DNA from 4 places in the Notoacmeibacter ruber genome. Region 4 is predicted to be linked to each of the others. Evidence: predicted binding sites of a transcription regulator. Region 4 holds the regulator's gene; each other region holds the start of a gene.

Region 1 (4,824 bases), 670 kb from region 4:
ACCGGGGCGCTTCGACGCTATCGTCGTCGAGACGACCGGCCTTGCCGATCCTGCACCCGTGGCGCAAACCTTCTTTATGGATGACGACGTCCGCTCGAAGACGGCGCTCGACGCCGTGGTCGCTCTGGTCGACGCCAAGCATCTGCCCCAGCGACTGAAGGACAGCCGCGAGGCCGAGGACCAGATTGCCTTCGCCGACGTCGTCGTCCTCAACAAGACGGATCTGGTTTCCGCCGATGAACTGGCCAATGTCGAACGCCTCGTGCGGTCTCTCAATCCGATCGCGCCGATCCATCATGCCGAGCGCTCCAATGTCGATCTCGCGAAGGTTCTCGATCGCGGCGCGTTCGACCTGAAACGCGTGCTCGATAACGATCCGCATTTCCTCGATCACGACGATCCCGCTCACGAATGCGGGCCGGCTTGCGATCATCACCATCATGATCACGACCATGAACACCATCATCACCACCACGGCGATGGCCCGGCCGATATTCACGATCTGACGGTCAAGAGCGTCTCGCTGCGCGGGGGCGCGATGGACCAGAGCCGCTTCTTCCCCTGGATCCAGAACCTGACGCAGGTGAAAGGGCCTGACATTCTGCGCCTAAAGGGCATCATCGCCTTTGATGGAGATGATGATCGTTACGTCGTTCAGGGCGTGCACATGATCATTGAAGGGGACCATCAGCGTCCCTGGCGCGCGGACGAAGCCCGCGAGAGCCGGCTTGTCCTGATCGGTCGCGATCTGGACGAGGCCTCTCTTCGGGAGCAATTCGAAGCCTGTCAGACGAAAGCCGCCTGATGCCCTCGGTCGCTCCACTCGATGTTGACGGCCACGTTGCCCATCTCGGCTGGCTGGGAGACGTTGCATTTTTTGGCGATGCCGATGGTTTTCTCCATCGGCTTGGCGGCGAGACCGGCAAAATCGAAGTCCATGATGGCCTTCTTTGCCTCGCGGTCGATCAGAAGCGCCGCCGCATTCTGACCGGCGGCGAGGATGGCCGCGTGGTTGCGACCAACGCCGACGGGACGACCGAGGAACTGGCTCGTGAGAAAGGCAAATGGATTTCCGCCATTGCCTATGCGCCGGACGGAACGGTCGCTTATTCCCATGGCAAGTTTGCCAAGGTGCTTCTAAAAGGCGGAGCGAAGTCCATCGAGCACGAGCGAAGCGTGGAAGCCATGAGTTTCGCGCCGAAAGGCCTGCGCCTTGCCTGCTCGCATTATAATGGCGTGAGCCTGCACTTTCCGGCCACCGAAAGCCTGCCGACGATTCTGGGCTGGGCCGGGGCGCATCTGCTTGTCACCTTTTCCCCCAATGGCGACAGCCTGGTTACAGCCATGCAGGAGCCCGCTCTTCACGGCTGGCGCTTGGCAGACGGCCGCCACATGCGCATGGAAGGCTACCCCTCCAAGGTCAAAAGCCTCTCCTGGAGCGCGAAAGGCAAATGGCTTGCGTCCTCCGGCGCCAACGCCGCCGTTGTCTGGCCGTTTCAGGGCAAGGACGGACCGATGGGCAAGGCGCCGCTTGAACTCGGCACGCGTGGCGACTCGCAGGTCACCGCCGTCGCGTGCCATCCCAAGGAAGAGATGGTCGCCATCGGCTATCAGGACGGGATGATTCTGGCTGTCCGGTTCGAAGATTCCAAGGAGGCGCTGTTGCGACGCCCCGGCAAAGGGCCGATCACCGCCATAGACTGGGATGGAACAGGCAAACGTCTGGCCTTCGGATCCGAAGCCGGCGATTGCGGCATCGTCGATATCAGCGCGTAACGACGCGGTTCGCCGCTTAACGGCTTCTTCAGATTCGATTTTATCGAATCGGCGCGAATCGATGTTCTATTGACGTGAACCTAACACGAACATAAACTGAACATATGGGTAAACTCAGTGTTCGGGATAAGCTGTCGATTCTGTCCGATGCCGCCAAATATGATGCGTCCTGCGCGTCGAGCGGGTCGGCCAAGCGCGACAGCCGCAAGGGCGGCCTCGGCTCAACCGAAGGCATGGGCATTTGCCATGCCTATGCACCGGATGGCCGCTGTATTTCGCTGCTGAAAATTCTGCTGACCAATTTTTGCATCTACGATTGCAGCTATTGCATCAACCGATCGTCGTCGAACACGAAACGGGCCCGCTTCACCATTGCCGAAGTGGTGGATCTCACCATCGAATTCTACAAGCGAAACTATATTGAGGGGCTGTTCCTCTCATCGGGGGTCATCCGCTCGCCCGATGACACGATGGGCGAGATGGTCGAGATCGCCCGTCGCCTGCGCAATGACCATGGCTTCAAAGGCTATATTCACCTGAAGACCATTCCTGAATGCGACCCGGCCCTGCTGGAACAGGCGGGGCAATATGCCGACCGTTTGTCCATCAATGTGGAACTGCCGACCGATAGCGGCGTGCAACGCCTTGCCCCGGAAAAGAAGCCGCAGACGATCCGCCGTGCCATGGGAACGGTGCGCGGCGCGATCGAAGAGAAGAGCGAACCGACCCTCCGCACACGAAAAAAGCCACGCTTCGCGCCGGCCGGTCAATCCACGCAGATGATCGTCGGTGCCGATCCGGCGCCGGATGCGGTGATTCTGAAAAGCTCTGCCAGGCTTTACAGTTCATATCATCTGAAGCGCGTCTATTATTCGGCCTTTTCACCCATTCCGGACTCATCAGCCGCCCTGCCCCTGATGAAACCGCCTTTGATGCGCGAGCACCGGCTTTATCAGGCCGATTGGCTGATGCGATTTTACGGATTCGATAATGAAGAGATCCTGGCCGGATCGCCCGACGGCATGCTCGATCTTGCGATCGACCCGAAGCTCGCCTGGGCGCTGCGGAACCGACATCTTTTTCCAGTCGACATGAATCGTGCCGACAAGGAGACCTTGCTTCGCGTCCCTGGTTTGGGTGCCAAATCGGTGATGAAAATTCTGCAAGTGCGCCGCTACCGCACGCTCCGGCTGGAAGATATCGGCGCGCTTGTCCAATCCATCGAAAAGATCAGGCCGTTCATTACGGCGGTGGGCTGGTCACCCGGCGGCTTGACCGAGATGGAAAACCTTCGCGCGCGTCTCTCGCCAGAGCCGCAGCAACTGGCCCTTTTTTAGTGGGGCGACAATGACAGAAGATGCGGGAACTGCGAGCGAGTATTTTACGATCTCGTTGAAAACCGAGACCGATTTCGAGGGCTGGCGCAAAGCCGCACGCGCTTTGGCGATGTCGGGCGTACCTGCGTCATCCGTCACGTTCCTGACACCGTCATCGTCGTCGCAATCGCTTTTTGCCGGCGCCTCAGAACCTCTGCCCAACGCGTCTGGAGATATCACTTTCGATATTGCCAAAAGTTTCGTGCAGAAGGCGCAAACGGCCACCCATCACTCCGATGCAGATCGCTACGACTTTCTCTATCACCTGCTTTGCCGGCTTCTCGCCGAGCCCAATCTGATGAAAATCGCGTCCGACCCCGACATTCGGCGCCTCGAAGCCATGGGGAAGTCCATTCGCCGCGACGCGCACAAGATGCATGCTTTCGTGCGCTTTCGAAAGACCGGCGATATGGACGCGAGGGACGACGAAGCCCATTATGTCGCGTGGTTCGAACCCGATCATTTCATCGTCGAACGTGAGGCCGGCTTTTTCACGCGCCGCTTCGCGCAGATGAACTGGTCGATCCTGACGCCGAAGGGGTCGATACATTGGGATCGTGAAACGCTCACTGCGGGACCGCCCGCGCGACGTTCGGATGCACCGTCAGATGATGCGACCGAGGAACTGTGGCGCACCTATTTCTCCAACATCTTCAACCCTGCCCGATTGAAGGTGAAGGCAATGCAGTCGGAAATGCCGAAGAAATACTGGAAAAACATGCCGGAGGCGGCGCTCATTCCGGACATGATCGCGGGTGCCGAGAACCGGGCGAAGGCCATGGTTGCCGCCATGCCCAGCACCCCTCCGCCGACCCATGCCGCCATTCGCGACCGGCACTGGAGGAGTGCTCATATGGCCGAAACCGACAATGCGCCGCCGCCTCCTGCCAACGACTTGGCCACCTTGCGAAAACAGGCGGAGGCCTGCCGCCTCTGCCCCCTCCACGAGCCGGCCACCCAGACGGTTTTCGGCGAAGGGCCGGCCGATGCGCGGCTCGTCTTCGTCGGCGAACAGCCGGGCGACAAGGAGGATATTGCCGGCCAGCCGTTTATCGGACCGGCCGGGCAGCTTTTCGATTCAACACTTGAGGAAGCAGGCATAGACCGCTCATCGGTCTATGTGACCAATGCAGTCAAGCACTTCAAATTCCAGCCGCGCGGCAAATTTCGGCTGCATCAGAAACCGAATGGGGATGAAGTCCAGACCTGCCGCTGGTGGCTCGGTCAGGAACTGCAGCTGATCGATCCGGAGCTCACCGTGGCGCTGGGCGCAACAGCAGCGCAAAGCCTTCTCGGCCGGTCGATGGCAGTCACCAAAGAGCGCGGCCAGATCCTGGAAAGTGAAGGAGGCAGACAGGTCTTCATCACCGTGCACCCCTCCTTCCTGCTGCGCATTCCCGATGAGAGACACAAGGCGGATGAGCGCGCGCGCTTTCGCGACGACATGATCGCCGTGCGCGAATTGATGGCGGCTTGAGCCGTCCGGTTATCAGACAGCTTCCATAGCAAGCGCAATTCCCTGTCCGACACCGATGCACATGGTGGCCAGAGCCAGCTTGCCGCCGCGTTCCTTCAACTCCAGAGCGGCCGTTCCGCCAATGCGTGCACCGCTCATGCCGAGTGGATGACCCAGCGCGATCGCCCCGCCATTCGGGTTCACATGTTCGGCTGT
Region 2 (4,824 bases), 960 kb from region 4:
CAAAGAAGGCGCGTCCGTCGAGCGCACCGTCGGGCGGCGCGCCGTCGCTCGTCTTCCAGGAAAGAGCGGGACGGATAAGGTCGGCCAGCCGCTCCAGAATATCGACACGCACGGCTCTTTGACCCAGAACGCGGAACCCGCCCAGCCGGTAGAAATCCTCGCGCCAGGACGGATCGAGCGGGAACGACGTACGCCCCTGCATCAGCGCGGCGACCACATCGCCCTCACCCGGTTCCCCGCGCGCATCGTTCGCCACCTGCCAGAGCGTGGTGAGCAGGCCGGCCGGAGCCGGCTTCAGCAAGGCCGGAACAAAAATGTGATAGGCGCCGAAGCGCACACCGAGCTTTCGGAGACCGGCGCGCGCGTCCTGATCGAGACCGCGCACATCCTCGGCCACCTTGCGGCGGTCGATAACGCCGAGAGCTTCATAGAGCTGGTAGGCCAGCCCTTTCGCCATGCCTTCGAGGCCTTCGCCATTCTTGAGGTCGAGCAATTGCTTGAGCTGCAACTCGATCAGATGGCGCACATAACGCTCGGCCCGCGCCTGCACCTTGTCGCGCATCGGACCGGTCAACTGCTCATCTGCGAGGATAACGATACGTGGAGCGAGCACATCTTCGCCACTGGTGAGCGTCGCGACGGGATCTCCAACCCAGCGCATGACGCCATCCGAACCGACGGCCAGATCGTTGTTCGGCGCGGTGGAGAAATGCTCCGCCCGCTTCTCGAACTCTGCCGCCAGCGCCTTTTCCGCAGCGCTGCGAATGGCCTTGGCCTCTTCTCCCTCAGCCGCGCGATCAGCCGTAAAACGGAATCCGTTCAACGTACCGATCGTGTGACCCTCCACCGTTACCTCTCCGGCAGAGCCGATTTCCGCTTCCAGCATGGCATTCTCTCTCAGCCGCCTCATCAGAACGCTTGTCCTGCGGTCAACGAAGCGTTTCGTCAACCGCTCGTGCAGCGCATCACTCAATCGATCCTCGATACGCCGGGTTTCATCCTGCCAGTGAACCGGGTCTCGAAGCCAGCCCAAACGATGTGAAACATACGTCCATGTCCTTATCTGGGCGATTCGTGCGGACAGTGTATCGATATCGCCATCGGTCCGGTCCGCCCGCCGGACCTGGCCGGACATGTAATCTTCATCCACATGACCGTTCACCGCCAGATCCCGAAAGAGCTGGCCGATAATGTCGGCATGCTGCGCCGGCGCAATGCGTCGATAATCGGGCAGCGCGCAGCAATCCCACAGTAGAGAGACCTTGTTCCGCCCCACGGCCAGCTTGCGTATGTCCTCATCCTTGGAAAGGAAGGCCAGCGCCTGTGCATCGGTTGCCGGCAGGGCGCGTGTCAGCCCCTCCATATCCATGATGGCCTCAAGGGAGCCCATGAGGGACTTCACCGAGGAAAAATCGAACGTGCGGCTGCGCCATTGCAATGTCCGGACGGGCGCAAATTCATGGCCCTCGATCCGCTTGACGACCTCCTCGTCAAACGGCTCCTGCAGCCCCGTGACCCCGAACGTGCCATCATTCTGATAGCGCCCGGCCCGGCCCGCAATCTGCGCCAGTTCCGCCGGATTGAGCGCCCGGTGCTGAAATCCGTCGAACTTCCAGCTTTGCGCAAATGCCACATGATCGACATCGAGATTGAGGCCCATGCCGATCGCATCGGTGGCGACGAGATAGTCCACATCGCCATTCTGGTAGAGCGCGACCTGAGCATTGCGCGTTCTTGGCGATAGGGCGCCCAGCACAACGGCCGCGCCGCCCCGCTGCCGGCGGATCAGTTCGGCGATGCCGTAAACCTGATCGGCGGAAAAGGCGACGACCGCCGAGCGGCGCGGCAAGCGCGTGATCTTTTTGGAGCCCGCATAGGCAAGATGCGACAGGCGTGGACGGGTGGTGATCGTAATACCCGGCAGAAGCCGGGACAAAATGCCGGACATCGTCGCAGCACCGAGCAACAGCGTCTCGTCCCGTCCGCGCAGATGCAGGATTCGGTCCGAGAAAACATGGCCACGCTCCAGATCTCCGGCAAGTTGAACCTCGTCGATCGCGACGAAGGAAACGTCTGTCTGGCGCGGCAGGGCCTCGACCGTGCATACACTGTAGCGCGCACCCTGTGGTGCGATCTTCTCTTCACCGGTGACAAGGGCGACGTTGGCTGCGCCGACCCGTTCGCAAACCCGGCCATACACTTCCCGCGCCAGAAGCCGAAGAGGCAGCCCGATCATGCCGGAGGGATGGGAAACCATCCGATCGATGGCCAGATGCGTCTTGCCCGTATTGGTCGGCCCGAGAATGGCGGTAACGCCCGAGCCGGAAAACGGCGACTGGGCCTTCTGCTTTTTCTGCGTGATCCGCATAACTGCCTTCGTATTGGCAGGGCGCGTTGCGTCAAGCCCGCGCCGTGCCGTCTCCCACAGGTCCATACATAGCGATCCGAGCGCCGGACGTTAAGGGTCGGAACGGGAATGGAACGAACCATGCCCGAATCGCGAGGATCAACGAATTTCTGGTTTGTTCTCCACCAGATCAGCCATGGAATCAGAAGAAAGGGACCATATCTGGTTGCGCCGGCTCGTTCTTTTCGCGCTGCCGATCGACAAAAGTTAACGACGAGCCGATCCAGGCTCACGCGGTCAGGCTTTCGTTAGGAGACCTTAATCGGAGATGAACGCCAGGCCGGACTAATATTTTGATTTTATTAATATTCGGAACACGGTCCGAACGAATCGTGCACGAAGGAGAACGGGCCGATTCGCCATTTTTTCCGAGTCGATTCTCTAACAAGACCTAAAGGCCCGAAGGCAGGGAGAAGAAAACAGTGAGGGCACGCCCGAAAAGGACGCGCCCTCAATCATTTTTCCGGAAATAAGGTTCAATCAGTGCAGATACTGCCCGCCATTCGCGGAGACCGTCGAGCCGGTGATGAAGGCGGCTTCATCGGACGTCAGAAAGAGGACGCAGCGGGCGATTTCTTCCGGCTCGCCGAGACGACCGACGGGAATCTGCGGCAGAATCGTTTCGTTCATGACTTTTTCCGGGATGGTGCTCATCATCTCGGTATTGATGTAGCCAGGGCATATCGCGTTCACCGTGATGCCTTTCCGCGCTCCTTCCTGCGCGAGAGCCTTGGTGAACCCGATATCGCCGGCTTTTGCCGCGGAATAGTTCGCCTGGGCGAACTGGCCCTTCTGGCCGTTGACGGAAGAAATATTGACGATCCGGCCAAACCCGCGCTCGCGCATGCCCTCCCAGACATTGCGCGTCATGTTGAAAAGCCCGGTCAGATTGGTGCCGATGACCGAATTCCAGTGCTCCGATGACATCTTGTGAAAGGGGGCGTCGCGGGTAATGCCCGCATTGTTCACCAGAATCTCCACCGGCCCGCCAAGCTCCTCCTCCACCTTGGCGATTCCGTCCTTGCATGCGTCAAACGATGCGACATCCCATTTATAGGTCTTGATACCGGTTTCGTCGGTAAAGGCGGCGGCCTTTTCGTCATTGCCCGCATAGGTGGCGGCGACCGTGTGGCCAGCCTCCTTGAGCGCTTTGGAGATCGCAGCGCCAATACCGCGGCTACCTCCCGTCACGATTGCTACACGTCCCATTGCTCTCCTCCCAATTCACGGACCCATATCCGTGCTCTCCCCTAAAATTTGTAGGACAGGGGGACTTCAACGCAAGTCCTTAATTCAACTTAGTTTTTGCCGCAGTGCAGCACGGTTGAGTCAGGACCGTGCTCGCACTGGGACCGTCATAATTGTTTGGGCGAAGGAGAGAACCAGCCCCACAATTCCAAAACTGGCGACAAGAATGAGCCAACTTGCGGAGGATGATCGGAATGTGAATTGCTCGACGACAACGTAGCTAATTATTGGCAACGCAAAGACAAAGCCCACCAAAGCGCGCCACCAATTCGTTTCTGCGATAGGGAAATAGACCGGTTTTCGACCGCGGTTGGCCAAATGGAATATCAAAGTGACGATGCTAAGCGATACAAAAATAAACCAGCCACCCGATATCGCCCCAATAATTGGAAAAATGAGTGTATCGGCAGATCCATTTAGTCGACTGCGTTGCGATTCGAGAACGGCGTTGGCCATAGTGTATCCAACGAGGCTTATTGAAATCGCTATAATAAGAACGATTTCCCTGCCAAGCCTGACGGCTCGTTTCGTCCGTGCGAAGGCGGGACCAAAGGATAAGGCCATAGCAAGAAGCAACCCCAGCGTCAAATCGAATAGGCCCGCATCCAAGCGTTCGTATCGACCGCCTTCCATAGCCTCCCGCCGCTCATACCAACTTTCGAAAAAGACCTTTCGTTCTGGACCGGATGTCGGCGGGGCCTCCCTGGCAAGAGCTTTCAGATCGCTCGTAGAGAGCCCTGGCGCCAATTCTGGCAAGGTCGTGGAATAAACAATCTCCGTAATGCCGACCAATACGAGAAGAACGCTCGCGATCCGGATGAAAAAGCGCAACGGTTTAGCCTTTCCGGCCATCTTGCTAAGCGACACGGACAATTGATCGACGCGACAAGCCCGACCATCCCAAGATTGGATAGACGGGCTTGCCAAAAGGTGGATCAGTTCATGCTTTCGACGCACATGGCAACGCCCATGCCCCCACCAATGCAGAGCGTGGCGAGGCCCTTCTTGGCGCCGCTGCGCTGCATTTCGAACATGAGCGTGTTGAAGATGCGAGCGCCGGATGCGCCGATCGGATGACCGATGGCGATCGCACCGCCATTGACGTTCACGATATCCGGGTTCCAGCCCATATCCTTGTTCACGGCACAGGCCTGGGCGGCAAAGGCTTC
Region 3 (4,824 bases), 1.2 Mb from region 4:
GCGCCATGTCGGGCCCTTCCGGCGCGCTGGTCAGATTGTACCATGCGATCATGCCGCAGAGCGGCACACGGCCGAACTCTTTCATCAGCGGCAGAACTTTGAAGAGCACGTCACCACCGACATTTTCGAAATAGATATCGAAACCATCGCCTGCGGCGGATTCAAGCGATGATTTGAAGTCGCCCGTCTTGTAATCGACGCACGCGTCAAAGCCGAAGGTTTCTTCGACTTCCTGGCACTTCTCCGGTCCGCCCGCGATGCCGATGGCGGTTGCGCCTTTCGCCTTGGCAATCTGGCCGACGATCTGACCGACAGCGCCTGCGGCGGAAGAAACGCATACCCTGTCGCCACTCTTCACCTTGCCGTGAACGATAAGACCGACCCAGGCGGTAAAGCCCGGCATGCCCATGACGCCAAGATGAGTGGAGATCGGCGCCAGCGAGGGATCGATCTTCCGACAATCCTCGCCCCTAATGACGGCATGGTCGACCCACCCCGTCCGCGCCAGGACGATATCGCCCTTCGAGAGGCCGTCGGCTTTGCTGTCCGCGACCTCACAGATGCTTTCGGCCGTGATCGGCTGACCGATCTCGACCCCCGCCGCATAGCTTTTCGCCTGACTCATACGACCGCGCATATAGGGATCAAGGGAGAGATAAATGACACGCACCAAAACTTCGCCCTGCGCCGGTGCATCAAGGGTCTTCTCCCTGAGCGGCAGGTCCTCGTCCGTGGGCATTCCGTGCGGATGTTGCGCCAATACGATCTGGCGGGCGGTAATACTCATCGATCTTACCTTTGATTGTCTATTCTGAGGGCGCGACCTTCTTGGGATTTCCGGTCGCCATGTCCGTGCCGATATAGGGCTTCCTGGCCTCTTTCCACTTGGCGAAGCCACCTTCCAGATGAGCGATACGGCCACCGACCCCTGACATATATTTTTTCGCTACGCGTTCGGAACGCAGGCCCGAACCGCAATGAAGGACGATGGGCTTGCCTTCCCGGCTCGGCAGATCGGTGCCGTCGACAAAGGCCATGGGCGCATTCAGAGCTCCTTCGATATGCTCGAAGAGATATTCCTGAGGCGTACGGACATCGATGACGACGACCGACTTTCTGGAGAGCGCCTCGGCCAGATCGTCGACGGACCAGCGCTCGAATACGCCATTGTCCAGCTTTTCTTCCTGCATGCGGGTTCCTCCTCGGTGGTTGAGGTGATATTCGCCAATTAAGATATGTCACCCGCCGTTTTCAGACAGGGCGCGGAGGTCGAATTACTCCGCGGCCATCGCGGAATCGGCATCGTCCTTGGGAGAGAGTTCGACGGCCGCGATCGCGTCACCCCGGCGGGTAAGGCGTCCGATCGTGCGGGCTAGCGCGTCGATGTCCTTTTGGCTCTGGCCAAAATGCGATTGCAGTTTGCCGAGCAGCGTATCGACTGCGCCGATTTCATCCATGAGGGCAGCGACTTCGGCCTGAATGCGGTGAGCCTCGCGTGCCATGGCTTCGTCGCGGCGCATCGAGTGAACGATGCCGAGGGCGAGCATCAGAAGAGATGGCGAAACGAGCATAACCCGTCGACGCGCCGCGCGCTCGACGATCGGCCCAAAATGCTCGTGAAGGTCGGCGAAGACGCTCTCCGACGGCACGAACAGAAAGGCGAAATCCTGAGTTTCGCCGGGACGGAGATATTTGTCTGCCACGGCATCGACATGAACCGCCATATCGCGGCGGAAGCGCTTTCGGGCGGCATCGCGTGTCAGATCGTCATCCGCCTCTCCGAGCGCACGCCAGGCTTCAAGCGGAAATTTCGCGTCGATGGCAAGCGGCGGGGCGCCGCCGGGAAGGTGAACCAGCGCGTCCGGTCGGGTGCCGGATGACAGCCGTGTTTGCAGGTCGAAGCTGCCCACCGGCAGGGCGTCGCGCAGGATGGCTTCCATCCGTCTCTCGCCAAACAGTCCGCGTGTCTGCTTGTCGGCGAGGATGGCCTGCAAACCCATCATCTCTCCGGCCAGTTCGCCGATATTGCGTTGGGCGCTGTCGATCACTGCCAGCCGTTCGGCCAGTTCCGTGAGGTTGGTCTGCGTCGCCTTGTTCTGCTTCGTCAGGCTTTCGCCAAGCCGGCCAGAGAGCGATTCAAGCCGCCGGGCAAGGCGCGCATCCAGCGCTTCCTGCCGCTCGCCAATATGATCGGCCAGCGCGCCGAGACGCCCAGCCAGTTCGGCCTGTTGATGTTCCACGCGAGCAAGGTTGTGCCGTCCCGCCGTCATGCGGCCGATCACGACAGCGAAAATCAAAAGAGCGCTAGCCAGCATCCAGAGCGGAAGCGTCAATCCGCCGGGAAGAGCGATCGGCATTGTCAGAGAAGCGGTCTCCATGAAGCGACACTGTCAGATTTGTCGATAGACGACAAGAACATATCAGAAACGTCCTTGCGGAAGCCTTACCGTTTCAAGAGTTGACATCGCTGGCGTCCGGCTTAGAAACCGCCTCCATGTCAGGCACGCAACGTCCACTCGTCGTCATTCCAGATCCGATTCTCCGACAGGCCTCGAAACCGGTCGAGCGGATCGATGACGATGTGCGCAAACTCGCTGACGACATGCTGGCCACGATGTATGAAGCGCCGGGGATCGGACTGGCCGCCATCCAGATCGCCGAGCCGCTGCGCCTCATCACCATCGATCTGGCGAAAGACGATGACGAACCCGCGCCGCATATCTTCATCAATCCGACGATCGTCGCGCATGGCGACGAACCGAATGTTTATGAAGAGGGGTGCCTCTCGATCCCGGACTATTTCGCCCAAGTTCAACGTCCCGCAACCGTGACCGTCGAGTATCTGGACCTTGCCGGCGAGAAGCAGACGATCGAGGCGGACGGATTGATGGCGACCTGCCTCCAGCACGAAATCGACCATCTGGAAGGCGTTCTTTTCATCGATCACATATCGCGGCTGAAGCGCGAGATGGTGATCAAGAAATTCAAGAAACTCGCCAAGGAGCGGGGCGGTACCCGCCTGCTCTGATCGCAATCCCGCAGGGAGTGGGGACCCATGGCTCTCTCCGTCATCTTCATGGGTACGCCGGATTTCTCGGTTCCGACCCTTCGCGCTCTCCATGAGGCTGGACACGAAATTCGTGCGGTCTATACCCAGCCGCCCCGTCCGGCAGGCCGCCGTGGCCTGGAACTGACACCGTCTCCCGTTCATCGCGCGGCGGACGAGTTGGGACTTTGCGTTCGGCATCCCTCGGCATTGAAGAGTGCGGACGAACAGGAACAATTCGCCACGCTGGACGCCGATGTCGGCATTGTCGTGGCCTACGGGCTGCTTCTGCCGCAGCCGGTCCTGGATGCGCCCCGCCATGGCTGTTTCAACGCTCACGCGTCCGCCCTGCCGCGCTGGCGTGGTGCGGCGCCGATACAGCGGGCCATCATGGCCGGCGATCGCGAAACCGCGATGATGGTCATGAAGATGGAAGCCGGTCTTGATACCGGACCCGTCGCGATGGAAAAGCGGGTGCCCATCGAAAGCGACATGACGGCTGGCGAACTCCATGATCAATTGGCAGAGGCCGGCGCGTCGCTGATGGTCGACGCGATCGCGGCGCTGGAAGCTGGGGAGATCACCCTGACGCCCCAGCCGGAGGAGGGTGTGACCTATGCCGGCAAGATCGCCAAGGCCGAAACCCGGATCGACTGGAGCGCCGATGCGCAGGCAGTGCATGATCATGTGCGTGGGCTGTCGCCCTTTCCAGGGGTTTGGTGCGAGATGGATCTTGCTGGCCGTCGCGAGCGGGTCAAAATTCTGAAGACGCGGCTTGTCCGCTCCGATGCTCTCGACGGTACACCCGCCGGCACGCTTGTCGGCGAGCCGGCCGTCATTGCCTGCGGGCAGGGCGCGGTTGCTCTGGAGCGGCTGCAAAAGGCTGGCGGCAAGCCACTCGATGTCGACGATTTCCTGCGGGGCAACGCACTGGCGGTCGGTGATCGGCTGCCATGAGTGATGAGCAGCCAACGCAGCGTTATCGCGCAACCGTCGAATATGATGGCACGCCCTATAAGGGCTTTCAGCGCCAGGCGAACGGCCATTCGGTGCAGCAGGCGATCGAAGAGGCGATCTACTCCCTTTGCGGTGCAGATGTTCGGCTGACCGCGGCGGGCCGCACCGATACCGGCGTCCACGCTCTGGCGCAGGTCATCCACTTTGACATTCCGGCCGGCAAGACGCCCTTTCGGGTCATGGAGGCACTCAACGCTCTCCTCGTCCAAGCCAATGAGCGTGTCGCTTTTCTGGATTGCGAGACCGTCGGCAATGATTTTTCGGCGCGCTTCTCGGCAACCGGCCGCCGCTATCTTTATCGAATCATCAATCGCCGTGCGCCGCTAACGGTCGAGCGGGAGCGCGCTTGGTGGATCCGAAAGGGCCTTCTTGACGTCGACAGGATGAATGAAGGGGCGAAGCGTCTGCTTGGCACCCACGATTTCACAACCTTTCGCGCTGCCGACTGCCAGGCGAAATCGCCGATCCGTACGCTGGACGAGTTATGGGCCGAGCGGATCGATGAGCACGAAATTCATATCCACGCCGCCGCCCGGTCTTTTTTGCACAATCAGGTCCGCTCTCTGGCCGGGTCGCTAAAGCTGGTCGGCGACGGCAAATGGTCCGCTGACGATCTTAAGCAAGCGCTCGAGGCCATGGATCGAAAGGCATGCGGGCCGGTCGCCCCCGCGCACGGCCTCTATCTCTCCGCGGTTTCCTACAGGTCTGCCGAAGGTGCGTCTCAGCCAAATTGAAGGCCGAGGGCCTCGGCCATGCCGTAG
Region 4 (4,824 bases):
GACGGCCCATGAATTGGGGATGGCCGCGCTCATCGAAGTGCATGATGAAAACGAATTGGAACGCGCACTTCGCCGTCTCTCATCGCCTCTTATCGGCGTCAACAATCGCGATCTGCGGACATTCGAAGTCACTCTCGAAACATCAGAGCGGCTGGCGGAGATGGTTCCTGACGACCGTATCGTAATTGCAGAGAGCGGCATCGCCACGGCCGATGATTGTGCACGCCTGTCGCGCCATGGTATCGAATGCTTCCTCGTCGGTGAGAGTCTCATGCGTCAAGCCGATGTGACGTCGGCGACGCAACGACTGCTCGCCCGCGCTCAGGCAGGTGCGACGGTATGAGCGAAGATGAACTGACCCATCTGGCCGCATCGGGCGAAGCCAATATGGTCGATGTCGGCGACAAGGCGGAGACAGTTCGCACCGCCGTTGCAGGTGCCACCGTCACAATGAAGCCCGAGACCCTCCGGATCATCCTCGCCGGCGATGCGAAGAAGGGCGATGTCATCGGCACGGCGCGCATTGCCGGCATCATGGCTGCCAAGCGCACCCACGAACTGATTCCCCTCTGCCATCCGCTAATGCTGACCAAGGTCGCCGTCGAAATCGAGCCCGATCAATCCTTGCCGGGCTTGCGCATTCGTGCGCTCGCACGATTGACGGGCAGGACCGGCGTCGAAATGGAGGCGCTGACTGCAGCTTCCGTCACGGCTCTCACCATCTACGACATGGCCAAAGCCGTCGATAAAGGCATGCGAATCGGCGACGTGACTCTCATTGAAAAGACCGGAGGCAAATCCGGCGACTGGCGAACGGAATAGGACGATCCATGGCGTTGCTCCCGGTTGACGAGGCTCTTTCACGCCTTCTGAAGCAGGCATCCCCCTTGTCTGCCGAGACGGTCGCTCTTGACGCTGCGGTGGGACGCATTCTTGCATCGCCGCTTCATGCGAAACGGACCCAGCCTCCCTTTGAAGGCTCCGCCATGGATGGCTATGCCGTGCGGGCTGCTGATCTCGATCCGGATGGCGTGCCCTTGGAACTGATCGGCGAATCGGCCGCCGGACACCCCTTCCCTGGTTCTGTCGAACCGGGCCAGACTGTGCGGATTTTTACCGGCGCGACCATGCCGGACGGCGCCGATACGGTTCTGATGCAGGAAAATGCCGAACGTATTGACGACAAAACCGTCAGACCGACCCAAAAGGAACCGGTGGGACGGCATGTAAGGCCTGCCGGCGTCGACTTTTCCGAGGGCGATCTGATGCTGGAAAGCGGAACGAAACTTGATTTCGCTGCCCTCTCCCTCGCTGCCGCAGCCTCGCATCCCACCGTCGACGTCCACCGCAAGCCGCGCGTCGCCATTCTCGCCACGGGCGACGAACTGAAAGCGCCCGGCGAAAGCCTCGCTCCCGGTCAGATCATCGCTTCCAACACGTATGGCATCTCCGCAATCGTGAGCGAGATGGGCGGCGTTGCACTCGATCTGGGGATTACGCCTGATAAGCCTGCGGCCCTGCAAGCCGCGATCGACAAGGCTCAATCGCAGGACTGCGACGTCATCGTGACGCTGGGAGGAGCTTCGGTCGGTGACCACGATCTGGTGCAGAAGGCCATGGTCGACGCTGGTATGGTCCTTGATTTCTGGAAGATCGCGATGCGGCCCGGAAAGCCCCTCATGGTGGGGCGGCTTGACGGCATTCACGTCCTGGGCCTGCCGGGCAATCCTGTCTCCTCCATGGTCTGCGCGCACCTCTTCCTGCGCCCTCTTCTGTGCCGGCTTCTGGGCTCCACTTACAAACCGAAGACAGTGGCGGCCCAATTGACCGCACATCTCGAGGCCAATTCCGGTCGCCAGCATTACATGCGCGCCTCGGCCTCCTATGATGGCGACTGCTGGACGGTCGAACCGGCCGGTTCGCAGGATTCCTCCCTCCTCCGCGTCATGACCATCGGCAACGCGCTCATTGTTCGCCCGCCGCACGCGCCAGCTGCTGAACCTGGCGAAAAGGTACTTGTCGACCTCTGGCGCTGACCTTACCCTGCGGGACCTACTTGCAGAACATGAGAAGAACAGATAGTGTCTGTTCATTCTATGTATCGCTTTGATTCTGCGAGGCGCAGCGATGTTGACTAAGAAACAGCGTGAACTTCTTCTCTATATCGACCAACGGTTGAAGGAGACAGGCATTCCACCGTCCTTCGACGAGATGAAGGATGCGCTCGATCTCGCATCGAAAAGCGGCATTCACCGACTGATTACGGCACTGGAGGAGCGTGGTTTCATCCGCCGTCTGCCGAACAGGGCGCGTGCGCTGGAAATCATCCGTCTGCCGAATACGGCTGCGCCGGGCGGCAATACGGGTTTTCGTCCCTCTGTCATCGAAGGCAGTCTCGGCAAGAAGAAAGAAGCGCCCTCTTCTTCGGGTCCTGGTCGCGGCCCGTCTGAGGCCGCCAATGAATCTGGCATCAGTGTTCCGGTCATGGGCCGCATCGCCGCGGGTGTTCCGATTTCCGCTATTCAGCAGCAGACCGACAGTATCGCGGTTCCGCCATCCATGATCGCCGGCGGCGTTCATTACGCATTGGAAGTGCGCGGAGATTCGATGGTCGAGGCGGGTATCCTCGACGGTGACACGGTCATTATCAAGGATGGCACCGTTGCTGATCCGGGCGATATTGTGGTCGCTCTCGTCGATGACGAGGAAGCGACGCTGAAGCGCTTTCGCCGCAAGGGAGCCTCCATCGCACTCGAGGCAGCCAATCCCGCCTATGAGACGCGAATCTTCCCCCCCGATCGGGTCAAGGTGCAGGGTCGCCTTGTCGGCCTCCTGCGCCGGTATTAAGGCGCGGCTCGGCCCGCAGCGATTTTCAGGGTTTGTCCTTGTCTCCAGACGTATCGCGTTTGCGCGGAGTCCAGTCTGGCAGGCCGCGGGCGGGGCGGCTCCATCGCCTGGCATCGTGCCAGGGCATCGACATGTCTTTGAACGAATAGCTGACGCTCCAGCCGCCGCCCTCTTTTCTCCACAGAGCGGCGGAGCCGTGTTTGGCCAAATCCATGCGATCGATCGTAAGGGTCGGTGAACGCGTGGAGCATCGTCCGGCCTTGGGCTGCGTCGTGTCCCCAATGACGATAATGGCGGCGCGCCCGCACCATGACGCGCGATCCTCCGCATATTTCAGCCATATGATGGGGAGGCTGTCGGGTGGGTCGTAAAGACAAAGGCGTTCGCTGCAGAAGAAACGCTCGTCAGATCGTGCGATCATAGGGGCGCCACTCGGTTCGACAACTTTTTGGGGACCGATGAGACGTTCAGCGCCGAGCGCAGCCATCCACTGATCGCCGACAAAGTTCGATAGTCTCGCCCGATTGGAGATCATCGTACCCTCGGCACCCGCCAGCGCGACGGCGCGCCCATTATCCAGAATGAAACCGGCGGGCCTCTCGCCGGTCCCCAGCAGGCCGAGGCCGATGATCGCGAACGGAAGTGCTGTCCAGCGCAGGGCGGTCTGCAGGACGGCAAACAGGGCCAGAGCGATTGTCAGAAGCATAACGCCTTGGCCGGCGACGAGCCCGGCACGATCGGGGGGCGAGATTTCCGAAACAAATCTGGCGATCCATAGCATCGCCTCGATGCCCTCACCCATCAGTTTGAGAAACGGTGCTTCGAGTCCGAACGGCATGAGCAGAAGCGAAAGAACGGCCATCGGCATGACAAGGATAGAGATAACCGGCGCCGCGAGTAGATTGCCGAGCGGTGCGAGCGGCGCGACCCGCTGGAAGTGCCACAGCGCGAAGATGGTCGTGGCGGCGCCGGCAATAAGCGTCGTGGCGAGAATACCCGCTCCGAAACGAACCGGTAAATTCAGCAGGCCTGCACCGGCACGGCTCTCGCGGGCGAGGTGTCGCCGCCTCTGCCAGAGGCTGTGCGAGCGATACGCCGCGATGAGCGCGGCGGTCGCCGCGAAAGACATCTGAAAACTCGGCCCTATGACCTCGTGAGGCGCAATCAGAACCACCAGAACCATGGCCAATGCCAGGTTGCGCATGGTGATAGCGGTACGGTCGCACAACAGCGCCGCGAGCATGATCGCCAGCATGATAAAACTGCGCTGTGTAGCGATCGCCGCGCCGCTGAGCACAAGATAGCCACCAGCCGCCAAAAGACCTCCAGCGGCCGCCCATTTACGGATGGAATACCGCGCCGCCATTGTTGGAAACAGGGCAAGGGCAAGCCTGATGGCGCCGATGACCGTGCCCGCAGCGAGGGCCATATGGAGGCCGGAGATGGACAGAACATGCGCCAGGCCGCTAACCCGCAACGCTTCGCGTTCGTCGTCCCCGATCGCTGCGCCGTAACCGGCAATAAGAGCGGATGCGATGGCTGCGCTCGGCCCGTTGAGAACCATCGCGATCCGTCGGTCGATCGTCTCGCGCAGCCGATTGACCCTTGCCTTCACCTGTTCCGCCATGTCGGGCGAAGGCGCTATCTTCACCCGCTCCATTTTTCCCAGGGCGAAACCGATGGCACCCAGCCCGTCGAACCATGCATTGAAGGAAAAATCATATCCGCCAGGTCGGACTGGCCCGGATGGCGGCAGCAATCGTGCGCGTAACCTCACCACCTCGCCCGCTTGGGCCTCGGAACTGCCTCCGCGTATGGTCACGCGCACCTTGTCAGGCGCATAGCGCAACTCCGGTCGGGTTGTTTCCACGACCGAGAGAACCAGCCGTCGGCGCCCATCTCCCAGCCGTTCACTGTTGAGAATACGCCCCGTGAGCACTGTCGCGACGGGTGAGCCGAGGGTCTGGTGATTGCGGA

Evidence for each region. Region 4 encodes LexA, which represses DNA repair genes until DNA is damaged. Its sites were predicted from a motif close to TGTTCNNNNTGTGTTCNG; they were not measured.
Region 1: D8780_RS10085 (putative DNA modification/repair radical SAM protein) is a predicted target of LexA. The motif match lies at 1,862-1,879, and genes of this name have one in related genera.
Region 2: D8780_RS11475 (helicase-related protein) is a predicted target of LexA. The motif match lies at 2,467-2,484, and genes of this name have one in related genera.
Region 3: D8780_RS01340 (DNA recombination protein RmuC) is a predicted target of LexA. The motif match lies at 2,412-2,429, and genes of this name have one in related genera.

The regions. Positions count from the first base shown of each region.
Region 1 covers NZ_RCWN01000001.1:2,113,305-2,118,128, forward strand. Annotated here, with positions in the region: gene D8780_RS10075 (CobW family GTP-binding protein) at 1-805, shown strand, start outside; gene D8780_RS10080 (WD40 repeat domain-containing protein) at 805-1,776, shown strand; gene D8780_RS10085 (putative DNA modification/repair radical SAM protein) at 1,881-3,113, shown strand; gene D8780_RS10090 (UdgX family uracil-DNA binding protein) at 3,124-4,629, shown strand; gene pcaF (3-oxoadipyl-CoA thiolase) at 4,642-4,824, opposite strand, start outside.
Region 2 covers NZ_RCWN01000001.1:2,401,567-2,406,390, forward strand. Annotated here, with positions in the region: gene D8780_RS11475 (helicase-related protein) at 1-2,368, opposite strand, end outside; gene phbB (acetoacetyl-CoA reductase) at 2,888-3,616, opposite strand; gene D8780_RS11485 (hypothetical protein) at 3,737-4,486, opposite strand; gene D8780_RS11490 (acetyl-CoA C-acetyltransferase) at 4,591-4,824, opposite strand, start outside.
Region 3 covers NZ_RCWN01000001.1:277,220-282,043, forward strand. Annotated here, with positions in the region: gene D8780_RS01330 (NADP-dependent oxidoreductase) at 1-787, opposite strand, end outside; gene D8780_RS01335 (rhodanese-like domain-containing protein) at 807-1,190, opposite strand; gene D8780_RS01340 (DNA recombination protein RmuC) at 1,275-2,378, opposite strand; gene def (peptide deformylase) at 2,495-3,028, shown strand; gene fmt (methionyl-tRNA formyltransferase) at 3,056-4,003, shown strand; gene truA (tRNA pseudouridine(38-40) synthase TruA) at 4,000-4,797, shown strand; gene D8780_RS01360 (hypothetical protein) at 4,785-4,824, opposite strand, start outside.
Region 4 covers NZ_RCWN01000001.1:1,441,629-1,446,452, forward strand. Annotated here, with positions in the region: gene trpC (indole-3-glycerol phosphate synthase TrpC) at 1-343, shown strand, start outside; gene moaC (cyclic pyranopterin monophosphate synthase MoaC) at 340-822, shown strand; gene D8780_RS06830 (molybdopterin molybdotransferase MoeA) at 831-2,036, shown strand; gene lexA (transcriptional repressor LexA) at 2,128-2,847, shown strand; gene D8780_RS06840 (ComEC/Rec2 family competence protein) at 2,873-4,824, opposite strand, start outside.